2 regions of the Bacillus sp. PK6-013 genome follow, and region 2 is predicted to be linked to the other one. Evidence: a T-box and tRNA genes for the amino acid it is inferred to sense, from the RefSeq annotation. Region 2 holds a T-box; the other holds one or more tRNA genes.
What was found. A T-box is a leader RNA that pairs with one kind of tRNA and senses whether it is charged. The one in region 2 lies ahead of tyrS (tyrosine--tRNA ligase), so its partner is inferred to be a tRNA-Tyr.
Positions count from the first base shown of each region.

Region 1: it encodes a tRNA-Tyr, which carries the amino acid that the T-box ahead of tyrS (tyrosine--tRNA ligase) is inferred to sense. The anticodon was not compared.

Region 1 covers NZ_CP096417.1:4,097,465-4,105,682, reverse strand. The annotation lists gene M1E03_RS20595 (MurR/RpiR family transcriptional regulator) at 1-33, opposite strand, end outside; gene murQ (N-acetylmuramic acid 6-phosphate etherase) at 52-969, opposite strand; gene M1E03_RS20585 (2-thiouracil desulfurase family protein) at 1,144-1,596, opposite strand; tRNA gene M1E03_RS20580 (tRNA-Glu) at 1,781-1,855, shown strand; tRNA gene M1E03_RS20575 (tRNA-Val) at 2,019-2,094, shown strand; tRNA gene M1E03_RS20570 (tRNA-Thr) at 2,154-2,226, shown strand; tRNA gene M1E03_RS20565 (tRNA-Tyr) at 2,235-2,319, shown strand; tRNA gene M1E03_RS20560 (tRNA-Gln) at 2,324-2,395, shown strand; gene rocF (arginase) at 2,521-3,435, shown strand; gene sigW (RNA polymerase sigma factor SigW) at 3,659-4,222, shown strand; gene rsiW (anti-sigma-W factor RsiW) at 4,236-4,856, shown strand; gene cdaA (diadenylate cyclase CdaA) at 5,022-5,843, shown strand; gene M1E03_RS20535 (CdaR family protein) at 5,836-7,152, shown strand; gene glmM (phosphoglucosamine mutase) at 7,173-8,218, shown strand, end outside.
Region 2 covers NZ_CP096417.1:1,177,072-1,185,289, reverse strand. The annotation lists gene M1E03_RS06040 (sensor domain-containing diguanylate cyclase) at 1-64, opposite strand, end outside; gene rpsD (30S ribosomal protein S4) at 396-998, shown strand; gene M1E03_RS06030 (hypothetical protein) at 1,060-1,185, opposite strand; gene M1E03_RS06025 (hypothetical protein) at 1,295-1,525, shown strand; gene M1E03_RS06020 (DUF805 domain-containing protein) at 1,801-2,238, opposite strand; gene M1E03_RS06015 (hypothetical protein) at 2,704-2,946, opposite strand; gene M1E03_RS06010 (hypothetical protein) at 2,970-3,116, opposite strand; gene tyrS (tyrosine--tRNA ligase) at 3,248-4,513, opposite strand; T-box leader at 4,562-4,802, opposite strand; gene acsA (acetate--CoA ligase) at 4,856-6,574, opposite strand; gene M1E03_RS05995 (GNAT family N-acetyltransferase) at 6,730-7,362, shown strand; gene M1E03_RS05990 (acetoin utilization AcuB family protein) at 7,384-8,028, shown strand; gene M1E03_RS05985 (acetoin utilization protein AcuC) at 8,025-8,218, shown strand, end outside.

The DNA.
Region 1 (8,218 bases), 1.4 Mb from region 2:
ATTCTGAATGATTTCCAATCCTCCTGCAGCCATTGTTTCTTCCTTTCTTCTTTAAACTTGGTCTTCATAAATGGATAGAGCTTTTTCGATATCGCCTTCTGATTTCTCAAGCAGGTTTTCGGAAGCGGCCGCATCTTCGTTTGTTTTCAGCATGATGATGGCGGTTTTGACCTGGTTATGGGATTTTTCTAACGCTAGTGCCGCCGCTTCTTTTGGAACACCTGTGACCGTTTGGATGATGCGAATCGCCCGCTCCTTTAATTTGTCATTGCTTACTTTTACGTCTACCATGAGGTTTTCATAGACTTTTCCCATTTTGATCATGGCCGCCGTTGAAATCATGTTTAAAATCATTTTATGAGCGGTTGCTGCTTTCATTCTCGTCGATCCGGCAATAACTTCAGGGCCGACGACCACTTCTATGCTGTGATCTGACACCTGGCTGATCGCCGAGTTTTTGTTGCATGTCAGTGAGACGGTCTTGGCGCCACTTTCCCTGGCATACTTCAAAGCGCCGAGAACGTATGGAGTCCGACCACTGGCGGCGATTCCGATTACGGTATCATTGTTTGAGAGGTTAACGGCTGATAAATCCCGTCTGCCGAATGCCTCGTGATCTTCAGCGCCTTCGACGGCTTTGTACAGAGCTTTTTCTCCTCCTGCAATGATGCCAATGACCGACTCGGGAGATATGCTGAACGTCGGCGGGCATTCAGCTGCATCGAGTACGCCGAGTCTCCCGCTTGTACCGGCACCGATGTAGATGATCCGTCCCCCTTTCTTTAACGACCCGACGGCGAAGTCAACGGCGGTCTTAACTTCTGGTAAGACTTCTTGTACAGCTTCGGCCACAGTTTTGTCTTCATCATTGATGATTTTCAAAATATCAATCGTCTTTGACTGGTGAATGCGCCTGGATCTTTCATTCCGGCGTTCGGTCGTTAATGAACCTAAATGGCTGTTTTCCATCGACAACTCCTCCTGATGATGAAGTGCATATATTTCTTAATTTTCAGTATATTAAGGGTGGAATATTATTTCAATAAAAAAAGGTAAATATTAAAATTTTATTTCAATGAAGTTCTAAACAACGGATTGCCGACATAAAATAAAGCGCAGATGAACTGCGCTTATGTTCAGGTATTACAGCTCGTCTATTTGGTGTTCGGAAATCACACGGAAGCCTTCTTTTTTCAGAAGCGCTGCTGTAACACCGTTGCCGGCTATTTTTTGGCTTGAGAAACTTCCATCGTATATATGGCCGCTGCCGCAAGACGGGCTGTTTTCCTTCAACACGATCGTATCAGCCTTGATTTGCCTTGCCATCTCCAATGTTAGATAAGCTCCTTTTATATACAGGTCTGTTACGTCTTTTCCCGATTGTGTGTTGATCACCGCCCTGCCGTCTAAAACGTCTTCTCCCGACCCGCCTATAATTTCGGCCGGTTCCCTTGGCGTTTGAAATCCGCCGAGCAGCTCGGGACAAGCAATCACCGCTTTTTTTTCTTCAACAAGCTTATTGATTTTCCCCACATAGCTGTGCGATCCGTTATAGCGGCATTCCACCCCGGCCAGACATGAACTTACCAGTATCATTTTTCGCGTCCCCTCTCTTGCACATCAGATAGCCCTATTTTAAACAAAATTTCTGCGTTTTTCTCAATGTTTATGAATAAAAAATTTGAAAATAAAAATTTTAATTTACCCCTTTACAAATGGGGAGGAACCTGTATATAATAACTTTTGTCAGCTTTACGAGAGCTGCTTGAAACACGATGATGGCCCGTTGGTCAAGTGGTTAAGACACCGCCCTTTCACGGCGGTAACACGGGTTCGAATCCCGTACGGGTCACCATTTTTTTTGGACAGCACGCTGCGAATACCGGAATTTTTAAAAGGAAGGCATGCTAAGGTCGCAACGTCCTGTTGCAACGCGCACTTGTACTTTAAAGGCAAGGAAGGCATGCTAAGATCGCAACGTCCTGTTGCAACGCATGCACTTGTACGTCCTGTACTGCGGAGGATTAGCTCAGCTGGGAGAGCATCTGCCTTACAAGCAGAGGGTCGGCGGTTCGATCCCGTCATCCTCCACCATTTTTCTGGATCGGTTTTTGTCACAACCGCGCCGGTAACTGCATAAGATACCGTATCATGCCGGTCTAGCTCAATTGGTAGAGCAACTGACTTGTAATCAGTAGGTTGGGGGTTCAAGTCCTCTGGCCGGCACTGTTTTTGGAGGGGTAGCGAAGTGGCTAAACGCGGCGGACTGTAAATCCGCTCCCTCAGGGTTCGGCGGTTCGAATCCGTCCCCCTCCACCATTATTGGGCTATAGCCAAGCGGTAAGGCAACGGACTTTGACTCCGTCATGCGCTGGTTCGAATCCAGCTAGCCCAGTTTTTGGACATCCTGTTAGGATGTCCTTTTTATTTTGTCTTTTTTGTATAACTATTCAAAAAAATGTCTTGTTGAGTCAATTCCGAATTGGAAGGTACAATGAAGGTCTGAAAGGGGGATATCATATGTTAAAACAGCAGATTTCAATGATCGGCGTACCGATGGATCTCGGTCAGCTGAGGCGGGGAGTCGATATGGGACCGAGCGCGATTCGCTGTGCCGGTGTTAATGAACGGTTGGAAAGCCTTTGTCAGGATATTGAAGACCTCGGCGATATGACGATCGGGCAAAGAGAGGATGAGAAAGAAGGCGGGGAGCCGGCATCTGAAGAGCTGAGAAATTTGAAAGCGATTACAAAAGCGAGTGCAAAACTTGCTGAGACCGTTGATAAGATCGTGGCTTCAGGTGCTTTTCCGCTCGTGCTGGGCGGTGACCACAGCATAGCGATCGGAACGCTGGCCGGCCTTGTGAAGCATTATCAAAACCTGGGTGTGATCTGGTATGATGCCCATGCTGATTTAAATACGAAAGAAACGTCTCCTTCAGGCAATATTCACGGCATGCCGCTCGCCATCAGCCTGGGGATCGGCCATGAAGGGCTGACAGGCATCTATGGAAAAGAAACGAAAATTAAAGCGGAGAACATCGTCATCATCGGTGCGAGGTCACTTGATGACGGGGAAAAAGAATTGATTCGCGACAAAGGGATCAAAGTGTATACAATGCATGAAATCGACCGCCTCGGTATGACGAGGGTGATGGAAGAAACGATAGACTATTTGCGCGGCAGAACGGACGGTGTCCATCTGTCACTCGATTTAGACGCGCTTGATCCGAACGATGCCCCGGGTGTCGGAACCCCGGTAGCGGGAGGCATCAGCTACAGGGAAAGCCACCTGGCGATGGAAATGCTGGAAGAATCGAAGCTGATTACGTCCGCTGAGTTTGTCGAAGTCAACCCGATATTGGATGAGAAAAACAGGACGGCTGAAGCGGCAGTCGCCTTAATGGGGTCGCTGTTTGGCGAAAAGCTGCTTTAGGTGCGGTTGAAGAGCGGCCTTAGGCTGCTTTTTTTATAAAAAAGTCTCAGTTTCATAATATTTAGATTGTATAATAATTTTAAGCTAATATTAAGCGCATGATCCCTGTCAAAGCATCTACACCCTGCCAAAAATTTGATAAACTATTTTTATGAATTTAATGAAACCTTATAAAAATCAATTCGTATACATAAAGACCGGTGAAGGCAGAGGTTAGATAAATATGGAAACAATGATTAAAAAAAGAATCAAACAGGTGAAAAAAGGCGATCGTAATGCATTTGCAGACATCGTGGATATTTACAAAGACAAAATTTATCAGCTTTGCTACCGTATGCTCGGCAATGCGCATGAGGCGGAAGATATTGCGCAGGAAGCGTTTATCAGAGCATACGTGAATATCGACAGTTTTGATATCAACCGGAAATTTTCCACATGGCTTTATCGAATCGCAACCAATTTGACCATCGATCGTATCCGTAAAAAAAAGCCGGACTATTACTTGGATGCAGAGGTGGCGGGGACTGAAGGACTGACGATGTATTCCCAGGTTGCGGCGGATGTTGCGCTTCCAGAGGATGAAGTGGTTTCTTTGGAGCTGCACAGCACCATCCAGGAAAAAATCTTAAGGCTTCCCGATAAATACAGGACGGTCATCGTATTAAAGTACATTGATGAGCTCTCACTCATTGAGATCAGTGAAATCCTTAATATTCCCGTAGGTACGGTGAAAACGAGGATACACAGGGGCAGAGAGGCTCTCAGAAAACAATTAAGGGATCTTTAAGTGGGGTGATGAAATGAGCTGTCCGGAGCATATTGTTCAGCTTATGCATAAATACCTTGACGGAGACATACTACCGGAAGATGAATCGCAATTAAAAGAGCACCTCCAATCATGCGAAGACTGCAAAAAGCACCTTCATGAAATGGAAAAATCCATCGCTCTTGTCCAGAGCACGTCACATCTTACAGCTCCGGCGAACTTTACAGCCGATGTGCTGGCGAATCTGCCGAAGGAAAAGCGAACGGCATCGATCAACAGGTGGCTTAAAGCCCATCCGTTTTTAGTGGCGGCAGCTTTGTTTATCATTTTGATGGGCGGCAGCTTTTTCTCCAGCTGGAAAAACGATCAGGATTTCAGCGTATCCAGCCAGCCCAATCTCGTAGTGAAAAACAACACGGTCATCGTACCTGAAGGCAAAGTTGTCAAAGGCGATGTGACCGTGAAAAACGGAAAGCTGATTATAGAAGGCAAAGTCGACGGCGATGTCACGATTGTTAATGGCGAAAAATATACGGCTTCAGCAGGACAAGTCACTGGTCAGATCCATGAGATCAACGAAGTGTTCGACTGGATGTGGTATAAGATTAAATCGACCGGAAAATCGGTTTTTGACATGAAGGAGTCTAAAGAGTAGAGCAAAGCGGGCGAATGAGCTTTGCTCTTTTTTTATGAGGGGCCGCCATTTCACTTGGAAAATCAATTTGTGCTATAATAGCGTCTGTATATGTAAAAATAATAGATCATACCATTTTGAAACATATTAACCTTACTAATGACTGAATTCTTGGAGGACGAGGAAATGGCTTTTGAGGATATCCCTTTCTTGCAGTACCTCGGCGATGCCGTTGATATTCTCCTTGTTTGGTACGTAATATATAAATTAATGATGGTCATCCGCGGGACAAAGGCGGTTCAGCTTTTAAAGGGAATCGTGGTCATTGTTCTCGTCAGGCTGGCCAGTCAATATTTAGGATTAAGCACCCTGCAGTGGCTGGTTGACCAGGCGATCACATGGGGGTTCCTGGCGATCATTATCATCTTCCAGCCTGAATTGAGGAGAGCGCTGGAACAGCTGGGGCGGGGGCGCTTTTTTTCGAGGAGCGGAACACCTGAGGAAGAGCAGCAGCAGAAAACGATTGATGCGATTACAAAAGCGATTAAATATATGGCGAAACGCCGGATTGGCGCGCTTCTGACGATTGAACGGGAGACGGGAATGGGCGATTACATAGAAACGGGGATCCCTTTAAATGCAAAGGTCAGCTCTGAGCTATTGATCAACATCTTTATTCCGAATACACCGCTTCATGACGGCGCCGTAATTATGAAAAATGATGAGGTTGCTGCAGCCGCCTGCTACCTTCCGCTTTCTGAAAGCCCTTTTATTTCAAAAGAGCTTGGGACGAGGCACAGAGCAGCAGTGGGAATCAGTGAAGTGACCGACAGTCTGACGGTTGTCGTATCCGAAGAAACGGGCGGCATCAGCGTCGCCAAAAACGGAGACCTTCACCGTGATTTATCGGAAGAGGCATTGAAAAACATGCTTGAAGCGGAATTCAAGAAAAATTCGCGAGAAACTTCCTCAAATCGCTGGTATTGGAGGGCGAAGAAAAATGGATAAGTTCTTAAACAATCCCTGGGCTGTCAAAGTAGTCGCATTATTATTCGCGTTTCTTCTTTACTTTGCGGTCCACAGCGCTCAAGCGCCGACTCCGAAGAAACCAGGTGAATCGTTTTTCCCGACATCGACGACAGACGAAGCGACGCTCACCGATATACCGGTCAAATCGTTTTATGATGATGAAAACTACGTCGTAACAGGCGTGCCGCAGACGGTGAATGTCACGATTAAAGGCCCGACAGGAACCGTCAAGAAGGTCAGACAAGTGAAGGATTTTGAGATTTATGCCGATATGCAGCATCTGAAAACAGGCAGGCACAAAGTCGAGCTGAAGGCCAGAAATGTTGCCGAAGGCCTCACTCTGACCATCAATCCATCGGTGACAACCGTGACCATCGAAGAAAAAACGACGAAGGAATTCCCGGTCGAGGTTGATTTTTATAATAAAAACAAAATGAAAGACGGCTACACGCCGGAGCTGCCGATTATCAACCCGAAAAACGTCAGCGTCACCGGCTCAAAAGCCGTGATCGACAGAATCCAAAACATCAAGGCGACGATCAATTTAGAGGGCGTCGACCAGACGGTTGAAAAAGAAGCCAAGCTAACAGTGTACGACAGGGACGGAAATGTTCTTCCGGTTGAAGTCAGTCCATCCGTCGTTAAAATCACCGTTCCCGTGACAAGCCCTAGCAAAAAGATTCCCGTCAAAGTTGACCGGAAAGGGAGCCTTCCGGACGGTATCAGCATTTCCAGCCTCGATATCAGTCCGGGAGAGGTAACCGTCTACGGGCCGCAAAATGTTCTTGATTCGTTAGAATTTGTCGAGGCCGATGAGGTTGATTTAAGTAAAATGAAAGATGACACTGAGTTGGAAGCCAACATTAAAGTGCCGGACGGCGCTAAAAAAGTGTCACCCGAAAAAGTGAAAATCAAGGTGAAAGTTGACAAGGAAGAAGAGAAAAAACTGAAGAACGTTTCAATTAAAACCGCGGGGCTGAATGACAGCCGGGATCTTGAATTTCTCGATCCGAAGTCAGGCAAGCTGGATATCACGGCAAAGGGCTCGACAGCCGCGATCGAAAAACTCCAGCCTTCCGACGTCGAGCTCTATGTCAATCTGGCGGATCTCGATGACGGCGAGCATAACGTGAAGCTGGAAGTAAACGGACCGCAGAACATGACATGGTCGCTGCCGCGGCAGAGCATTCGAGTGAAAATCTCATCTCAAACAACCCAAAACGAAAAAAATAATGGTCAGAATGAAGAAGAAGAGAATCATTCTGAAAAGGATTCACAACCTTCATGAATCAAAAAGGAGCGATATTAATGGGCAAGTATTTTGGTACAGACGGTGTAAGAGGCGTGGCAAACAGTGAACTTACACCCGAGCTGGCCTTTAAAGTCGGACGCTTTGGCGGATATGTCCTAACAAAAGATAAGGAGCGCCCCAAGGTGCTGATCGGCCGTGATACGCGCATTTCCGGGCATATGCTGGAAGGTGCCCTTGTTGCAGGTCTTCTTTCGATAGGAGCAGAAGTCATGCGTCTCGGTGTGATTTCGACGCCCGGCGTCGCATATTTGACGAAGGCTATGGACGCGGAAGCTGGTGTAATGATTTCAGCTTCCCACAACCCTGTCGAAGACAACGGAATTAAGTTTTTCGGCGGCGACGGATTTAAGCTTTCCGATGAGCAGGAGCTTGAAATCGAGCGTCTGATGGATCAGCCTGAAGATCACCTGCCAAGGCCTGTAGGCGCTGATCTGGGTATGGTGAACGACTACTTTGAAGGCGGACAGAAATATTTGCAGTTTCTTAAGCAGTCTGCTGATGAAGACTTCACAGGCATTCATGTCGCACTTGACTGTGCGCACGGGGCGACATCTTCGCTGGCGACCCACCTGTTTGCCGATCTTGACGCAGATGTATCAACGATGGGGACTTCTCCGAACGGATTAAACATCAATGACGGAGTCGGCTCGACCCACCCTGAAGCCCTGGCCGAATTTGTGAAAGAAAAGGGAGCTGACGTCGGCATGGCGTTTGACGGGGATGGCGACCGCTTGATCGCTGTTGACGAAAAGGGGAATATCGTAGACGGCGATCAAATCATGTACATATGTTCGAAGTACTTGAAGAGCGAGGGGCGCCTGGCGGACAATACAGTTGTCTCTACGGTGATGAGCAACCTCGGCTTTTACAAAGCGCTTGAAGCGGAAGGCATTAAAAGCGTTCAGACAGCTGTCGGCGACCGCTATGTAGTGGAAGCGATGAAAAAGGACGGGTTTACTTTCGGCGGAGAACAGTCGGGACATCTGATTTTCCTTGATTACAATACGACAGGCGACGGCCTGCTTTCTGCGATCATGCTGAT
Region 2 (8,218 bases):
TTAAAAGAAATTGGAACAGCTTCTGATGAAAAGACAGATATAGGTCTTCAGTTTGTTTGTTCATGGTCATCACCTTAAAAAAATCCGTTTTATGTATTTTATTTTCCTGATTATATCATAAAAAACAGGACTTTATACTTATTGATGATTCAGGCTCTTTGGGACAGTCCATGAATGGTTGACTTTGCACAGCGGACATTATATAATCTTCTTTGTGTGAAATAATGCAGCCTTTTTGTTCTGCTTCTGTGTTTCATTTTGTTCCTTATCTATTAAGGTGTATCGTGTAACTCTTTGCTGCTGGAGCGAGGATACATGAAAACAAAATGGACATGGCTGAATTGAACAGATGGGTTTTATTTTCACAAAAATAAAACCAAAGGAGGAGTCACATTATGGCTCGCTATACAGGTCCAAGCTGGAAATTATCCCGCCGTTTAGGCATCTCTTTGAGCGGTACGGGTAAAGAATTAGAAAAACGTCCTTACGCACCAGGTCCTCACGGTCCGGGACAGCGTAAAAAACTATCAGAATATGGTTTGCAATTGCAAGAAAAGCAAAAGCTTCGCCATATGTACGGTGTGAACGAACGCCAATTCCGCAACCTTTTTGACAAAGCTGCGAAAATGGCTGGTAAACACGGTGAAAACTTCATGATTCTTCTTGAAGCACGTCTTGACAACATCGTTTACCGTCTTGGCCTAGCGCGCACTCGCCGCCAAGCACGCCAATTGGTAAACCACGGTCACATTCTTGTTGACGGAAGCCGCGTTGACATTCCGTCTTACCAAGTTAAACCTGGCCAAACGATTTCACTTCGTGAAAAATCTCAAAACCTTTCTGCAGTTAAAGAAGCGGTTGAAGTGAACAACTTCGTTCCTGAATACCTGACTTTTGACGCTGAAAAGCTTGAAGGTTCACTAACTCGCCTTCCAGAGCGTTCTGAGCTTCCTGCTGAGATCAACGAAGCATTGATCGTTGAATTCTACTCTCGTTAATAGAAAATGCTCTTTAAAGAGCATTGGCAAAAACCCTGGAATTGTTGATATATCAGCGATTCTAGGGTTTTTTGTTGTATTCTTCTTCCACCGTTGATTCGGGGAGATTGCGGGCTGTTGATAAGCCGGGAATAAAACGGACCCAGCTCATAAGCGTCAAGTTTTTAATAGATGATCTTTCTTGCAAGATACCTCCTCACAAGCAAGATATGACAAACGTCTCCTTTTCTCTTATGCATATATTCGGTAAAATCAAATCGTTGGTTAAAGAATGAAAACGGAGGAGTGACCAACAAATGCTTATGTTTTTTGGTAAGTTTCTCTTGTTCTACTTGTTCTGTTTAGCTGCATTCGCCATTTTCAAAGTCATGTACTACAATATCAGCAAAAAATGGGTTGCAAAGACTGAAGATGGCACTAAATTGAATTGGGCTTTGAATGTCTTTGTTAAACACGGTAAGAAAATGGACAGCAACGACTGCTTTGTGATGGGGGTGTTAGCGGGATGGTGTGCGATTTATTTATAAAAAACTCCCGGAAGGCTTCGATGAGGGCTAAGATCCGTCCCGCGATACGAGGGGCATGAACTTCAGTGACTGCTTTTGTTTTAGCCTCGCCCATTTGACTGTCTCCGGTATCTCAAAACCATCTTGAATCGTCACTGAAATTGATATGCCAAACAATCTTCGGAAATACGGGCATCTCTCATTAAAAATCAAGTTAACAGTCGTTCCCCTTCGGTCTTCTTCAGACTATAAAAAACCCCAATCGCCAGATGATTGTCTAACAATTGGGGTGCAATTTACGATACATTTACTTTTGGATCTGGTCCATATTGATTTTCTTTTGTTTCGCCAGCCTGACAGTAAAAAATCAGCAGAATGACAGCACCGATAATCGGCAACAAGCCAATTAAAATCCACCAGCCGCTTCTTCCGGTATCATGCAGCCTGCGGACATTGACAGCCAAAGAAGGCACCAAAACAGCCAACTGATAAATTAAGATCAGGACGTACCCGAGGAATCCACCGCCATACCCGATGATATATCCTACTTGATATCCATCATATCCTTCCGCTGTCATGATTCCTGAAATAAATAAACTTACGATCATTACTGTTAAGATAAATAAAATAAAACATATGATACCGTTAAACAAATGAAACAACCAATATTCCTTTCGTCTTGCTCTCCCTTCAAAATTCGCATAATTCCTCAAGCCTTTCCAAAACCACTTCATACAAGTTCCTCCATTGTCAAATCTATAAATTTGCGAAAAACATATGAATTATACCATAAAATATCATTATCAACCATTTATTTGAAGGATGCTCCCAAGTCATCTTAGAGGAACATTTTTTTAATTGGAATTTGAGCTTGTGCCTTTTCAAAATTTCAGTTCTCATTTCACCATTGCTTCTGTATAATATGAATCATCCATTTCGCCTCTGTAGCTCTAGAAGGGAAGAGCGCCGTAAAACATTGTAGGAACGGGTCGCAAGGCAAGGGTTTCAGAAGCACCGAAAAGCAAATAGCTGAGACAGGTGGAATTCCTGTCGGTGAAAGTCCGTAGGGAAGCGTGTTCTCCCCTAGCCTATGCTTACGAGAGGAGTGCGGGTTCGAATCCCGCCGGAGGCATTGTTCTTTGTTCTCGAAGAAGAAGCCAAAAAAACAGACAGAAATTCACTGTCTGTTTTTTACGGCTTTAATCTGTCATATATTCCATCATCCGGCACAGGCATACGAGAGGAGAGGACATTCCTTTTTCCTGTATGAAGCTCTTCAATTCTTCCCGTGCATATGTCTGGAAATCAATGGGTCGGCTTGATCCAGCACTATCTTCTTTCATGATGACGGGAGACCCGGCTTCAAAGTATTGATTGTACCCTTCGTTAACGGCTATGATGTCCGGCTGATGCGCGGAAATTTCTTCGCGGAACACCTTCATACCAAGGGGGCCCTAAAGACCCTCTACTTCAGCCACTTTGCTGCATTTTCCGTCTGATTCAATTGATTGTATCCGTCAGCTGACTGCTGCGCCTCTTGTTTTCGTTCCGTTTCCAGCTGCTTGTTGTAATCTTCCATAAACTTTTCTTTCGCCGCAATGAACAGGTTCATGCTACATTCCTCCCTCTTCAACGATGAAAATGCTCTACCTATTACATCTATATTTTTGACATTTCCTGAATGAACATACATGAAACATACGGACACAAAAAAACCCTTGCCGTTTGGCAAGAGCTTTTTGATTATTTATAAGTCAGCAGGAAGTATTTCTTTTTACCGCGGCGAATGACGGTAAACTGTCCTTCGATGCGGTCGTCGCCGGTGAGGACGTCCGCAACATCGGTGCGGCGCTCGCCGTTAACGTATACCGCGCCGTTTGTGATATCTTCGCGCGCCTGGCGTTTAGACGGAGACAGCTTGGATTGGACGAGCACCTCAACAAGAGGCAGTTCATCCGCTTTCTCAAGTTCCATGGAAGGAACCCCTTTAAAGCCGACCTTCACTTCTTCAGCAGTCAGCTGTTTAATATCTCCGCTGAAGAGTGCTTTTGAGATGTTGACAGCCTGCTCAAACGCTTCACGGCCGTGTACAAGAACGGTCACTTCTTCGGCGAGGCGCTTTTGCGCTTCGCGTTTTTCAGGCGCCGTCTCTGCTTTTTCAGCGAGATCTTCAATTTCTTCTTTGGACAAGAAAGTGAAGTATTTTAAGTATTTCACGACATCCCTGTCGTCGGTATTGATCCAGAACTGATAAAACTCATATGCCGATGTCTTCTCTTTATCAAGCCAGATCGCGCCGCCTTCCGTTTTTCCGAACTTCGTGCCGTCTGCTTTTGTCACAAGCGGAATCGTCAATCCGAAAGCTTTTGCATTCTCTTCAGATTTGCGGATGAGCTCGAGGCCTGACGTGATATTGCCCCACTGGTCACTTCCGCCGATCTGCAGCTTGCATTCCTGGTTTCTGTACAAATTCAAGAAATCGAGAGACTGTAGGATCATGTAGCTGAATTCAGTATAAGATATGCCCGTCTCGATTCTGGAGCTTACCGTATCTTTGGCAAGCATGTAATTGATTCCAAAGTTTTTGCCGACATCGCGCAGGAAATCAATGACGTTCATTTTGCCGATCCAGTCATAGTTGTTCGCCATAATCGCCGGATTTTTTTCAGCTTCAAAATCCAGGAAACGCGAAAGCTGGTTTTTGATTTTCTGCGACCATTCGCGGACGATTTCTTCATTGTTCAGCGTGCGCTCCGCTTTCTTTCCGCTCGGATCGCCGATCAGGCCCGTCGCTCCGCCTACGAGCGCAATCGGACGATGTCCGGCCAGCTGAAAGCGGCGAAGCATTAATATCGGCAACAGGTGTCCGATATGCAGACTGTCAGCTGTCGGATCAAATCCGGAGTATAAGCTGATTTTTTCTTTATCCAGCAGTTCTCTCAAGCCTGCTTCATCGGTTTGCTGCTGAATCAGTCCCCTGAAGGACAAATCATCAAGTAAGTGTGTCATCATCATTTAGCTCCTTTTTTCCAAAAATAAAACGCCCCTTCGCAAAAACGAAGGGACGATAAAAATCGCGGTACCACCCTGCTTAAAAGAACGCATGGCCGCGCTCTTTTCACTCTCAATGATAACGGAAAAGCTTCCGTTCTTCTGCTACACAAAGCCCGGGAGACTTTTTTCGCAAAAGCGGTTCGTGAGTGTAATTCAAACCATCCATATGTGCTGATTTTCACCGGCCATCAGCTCTCTAAGACAGGGAAGGATGCGTTTTACTGATCTCAGTCTTCACCTTTTGAATATTCGACTAAATCTTTTTTAACATAATATTTTTGCATTGTCAATGAGACATCAGTCTTCCATCGATGAGAGATCGCCTGCCGGAAGGTTCAGCTCCCAAGCTTTCAGGACGCGTCTCATGATCTTTCCGCTTCTTGTTTTCGGCAGTTTATCCTTGAATTCGATTTCCCTTGGCGCGGCGTGTGCGGCCAAACCTTGTTTCACGAACTGCCTGATTTCTTCTTTTAACGAATCTGACGGTTCATAACCGTCCCTCAAGGCGATAAATGCTTTAATAATTTCACCGCGGACGGGATCCGGTTTGCCGATGACGCCTGCTTCAGCGACAGCTTGATGTTCAATAAGCTTGCTTTCGACTTCAAACGGGCCGACGCGCTCGCCCGATGTCATGATGACATCGTCGATCCTTCCCTGGAACCAGAAGTATCCGTCTTCATCCATGTAGGCGGAATCTCCTGACACATACCAATCCCCCGGCATAAAATAGGAGCTGTATTTTTCAGGATTGTTCCAGATTGAATGCATCATCGACGGCCAGCCTTTTTTAATGGCGAGATTTCCCATTCTGTAAGGAGGCAGTTCATTTCCCTGGTGATCGACGATTGCAGCCTCTACGCCTGGAATCGGCTTGCCCATCGATCCCGGTTTAATTTCCATGCACGGGTAATTGCAGATGAGCTGCGCTCCTGTTTCGGTCATCCACCATGTATCATGAATCCGGTTGCTGAAGACTTTATGCCCCCATCTGATGACTTCAGGATTTAACGGCTCCCCTACGCTTAAAATATGCCGTAATGAGCTCAGATTATATTTGTTTACGAGATCGTCGCCAGCACCCATCAGCATCCGAAAAGCCGTTGGCGCGCTGTACCATACCGTCACTTCCATTTTTTCAATCGTTTCGTACCATGCTTCGGGACTGAATCTGCCGCCTACGACAACATTCGTTGCTCCATTCAGCCATGGACCGAAGATCCCGTAGACCGTTCCGGTAACCCAGCCTGGATCAGCCGTGCACCAATAAATGTCATCGTCGTGCAGATCAAGAACCCATTTGGCTGTTTGATAATGCTGAATCATTGCTTTGTGGACGTGGAGAACCCCTTTTGGCGCGCCGGTCGAACCCGATGTATAGTGAAGCAGCATCCCGTCTTCCTGATCCATCCATTCAATCTCAAGATCAGTATCTGCTTCAGCCGCTTTCGCGTAATAATCGATGACAGCCCCTTCTTCCTTTACGCCTTCTCCAACGACAATGATTGATTCAAGATCCGGAAGTTCGCCGGCCGGCACCCGTTCAAGCAATTCCGGCGTCGTCACGATAACCTTCGCTCCGCTGTTTAAAAGCCTGTCTTTGACAGCGCCTTCCATAAATGCTTCAAACAACGGCCCGACGATCGCTCCCAATTTGACAGCGCCGAGAAGAATAAAATAAAGCTCGGGTGATCTCGGCATAAAAACAAACACACGGTCTCCCTTTCCCACATTGGCATGCTGCTTTAAGACATTCCCGGCTTTATTCGTTTCATTTTTCATCTCTCTGAAGGTGTACTTTTCTTCGCGGACCGGATCTTTGTAGTAAAATGCCACTTTATTTTTCAAATTTGACTCAGCGTGGCGGTCGATCGCTTCATAAGCTGCATTGATTTTTCCCGTTTTGTGCCATGAAAAATGTTTTTCGGAATCCTTCCAGTCAAATGTCCGGTATGCTTCATCATAGTCTTTCAAGTTGTAGTTTCCCTTTTCTGCTGGCAACGCTTTCAATTCCATGCCCATCCCCCTTTGTTCGCTCATCAAAATATATTATAGTATAGATTTTTTATTTTCTCAATTTTTAAAAAATACTCTTCCATCCTATGAAAACGCTTAATATTTTGGTATGTTATGTATAAAAGACTTCAACTAAGATGTAAGGCGGTGGATACGTGGAGCATCACAAAACTTATCATGCCAAAGAATTGCAGACAGAGAAAGGCTCCGTGCTGATAGAGGGCCCTATCAGTCCCGAAAAACTCGCACAATATGAATTTCACAACGAGCTTACAGCCTTTCGCCCATCTCAAAAACAACATGAAGCATTAATCGAAATCGCAGGGCTTCCCGAAGGACGGATCATCATCGCCCGTTTCCGGCAAACCATTGTCGGCTATGTGACATATGTTTATCCAGACCCGCTTGAAAGATGGTCTGAAGGAAACATGGAAAATTTAATTGAGCTTGGAGCCATCGAAGTCATTCCGGCGTTCAGGGGTCACTCTGTCGGGAAGACGCTGCTTGCGGTCAGCATGATGGATCCGCAGATGGAAAAATATATCATCATCACGACTGAATATTACTGGCATTGGGATCTAAAGGGGACTAATAAAGATGTTTGGGAATACAGAAAGATGATGAAGAAAATGATGAATGCCGGAGGGCTTGTCTGGTTTGCGACAGACGATCCGGAAATCAGCTCCCATCCCGCCAACTGTTTAATGGCCCGCATCGGAAAAGAGGTCAGTCAGGAGTCGATCGAGCGTTTTGACAGACTCAGATTCCACAATCGTTTTATGTATTAAGGGAGCAAAGGGGACCTGAATATGATTGTTGAAAAAATCATGAAACGGGATGTTGTGACACTTTCCAGAACGGATACGATTGAAGAAGCGATCAAACGCATGCGAACATTTCATATTAAACACCTTCCCGTCATCAATGAACGGGGAACGGTCATAGGCATTGTCACGGACAGGGACGTCAAAACAGCAAGTCCGAGTATTTTTGCCCAAAACAGATCTGACGAAGATTTAAAAAAGCCGGTGGAACTGATTATGTCAAAAGAAGTGATCACCGGTCACCCGCTTGATTTTGCCGAAGAAATATCAGCTGTTTTTTTCGAACACGAAATCGGCTGCCTCCCGATCGTAAAAAACGGGAAGCTTGTCGGCATTGTGACAAAATCCGATTTGCTGCATACGTTCGTCCAGCTGACAGGAGCCCATTTTCCAGGCTCCCAAATCGAAATCAAAACCAATCATATCGCCCGTAGCCTCGCTGATATCAGCGCCATTTTCAGCAGGCGCCAAATCGCCATATTGAGCGTGCTCGTATATCCCGGTGATGAAGATGATTCGAAAATACTCGTGTTTCGCGTTCAAACGATGAATCCCGCCTCTATCATCAAAGACGTGAAGTCCAAAGGGTATCAGGTTCTTTGGCCGGCTGTTCAAAGGGATTTGCCATGAAGGACAGCGTATTTATTTTTTCTCCCTCTTACCAAACCTATCAATTTCATCAAGATCACCCGTTTAATCAGCTGCGAGTCTATGTAACATACGATCTTTTGAATACGGTCGGCGCATTTGAACCGGGAGAAACGATTGCTCCGCGCATAGCGACAGAAGCCGAGCTCGGCCTTGTTCACACAGGCGATTA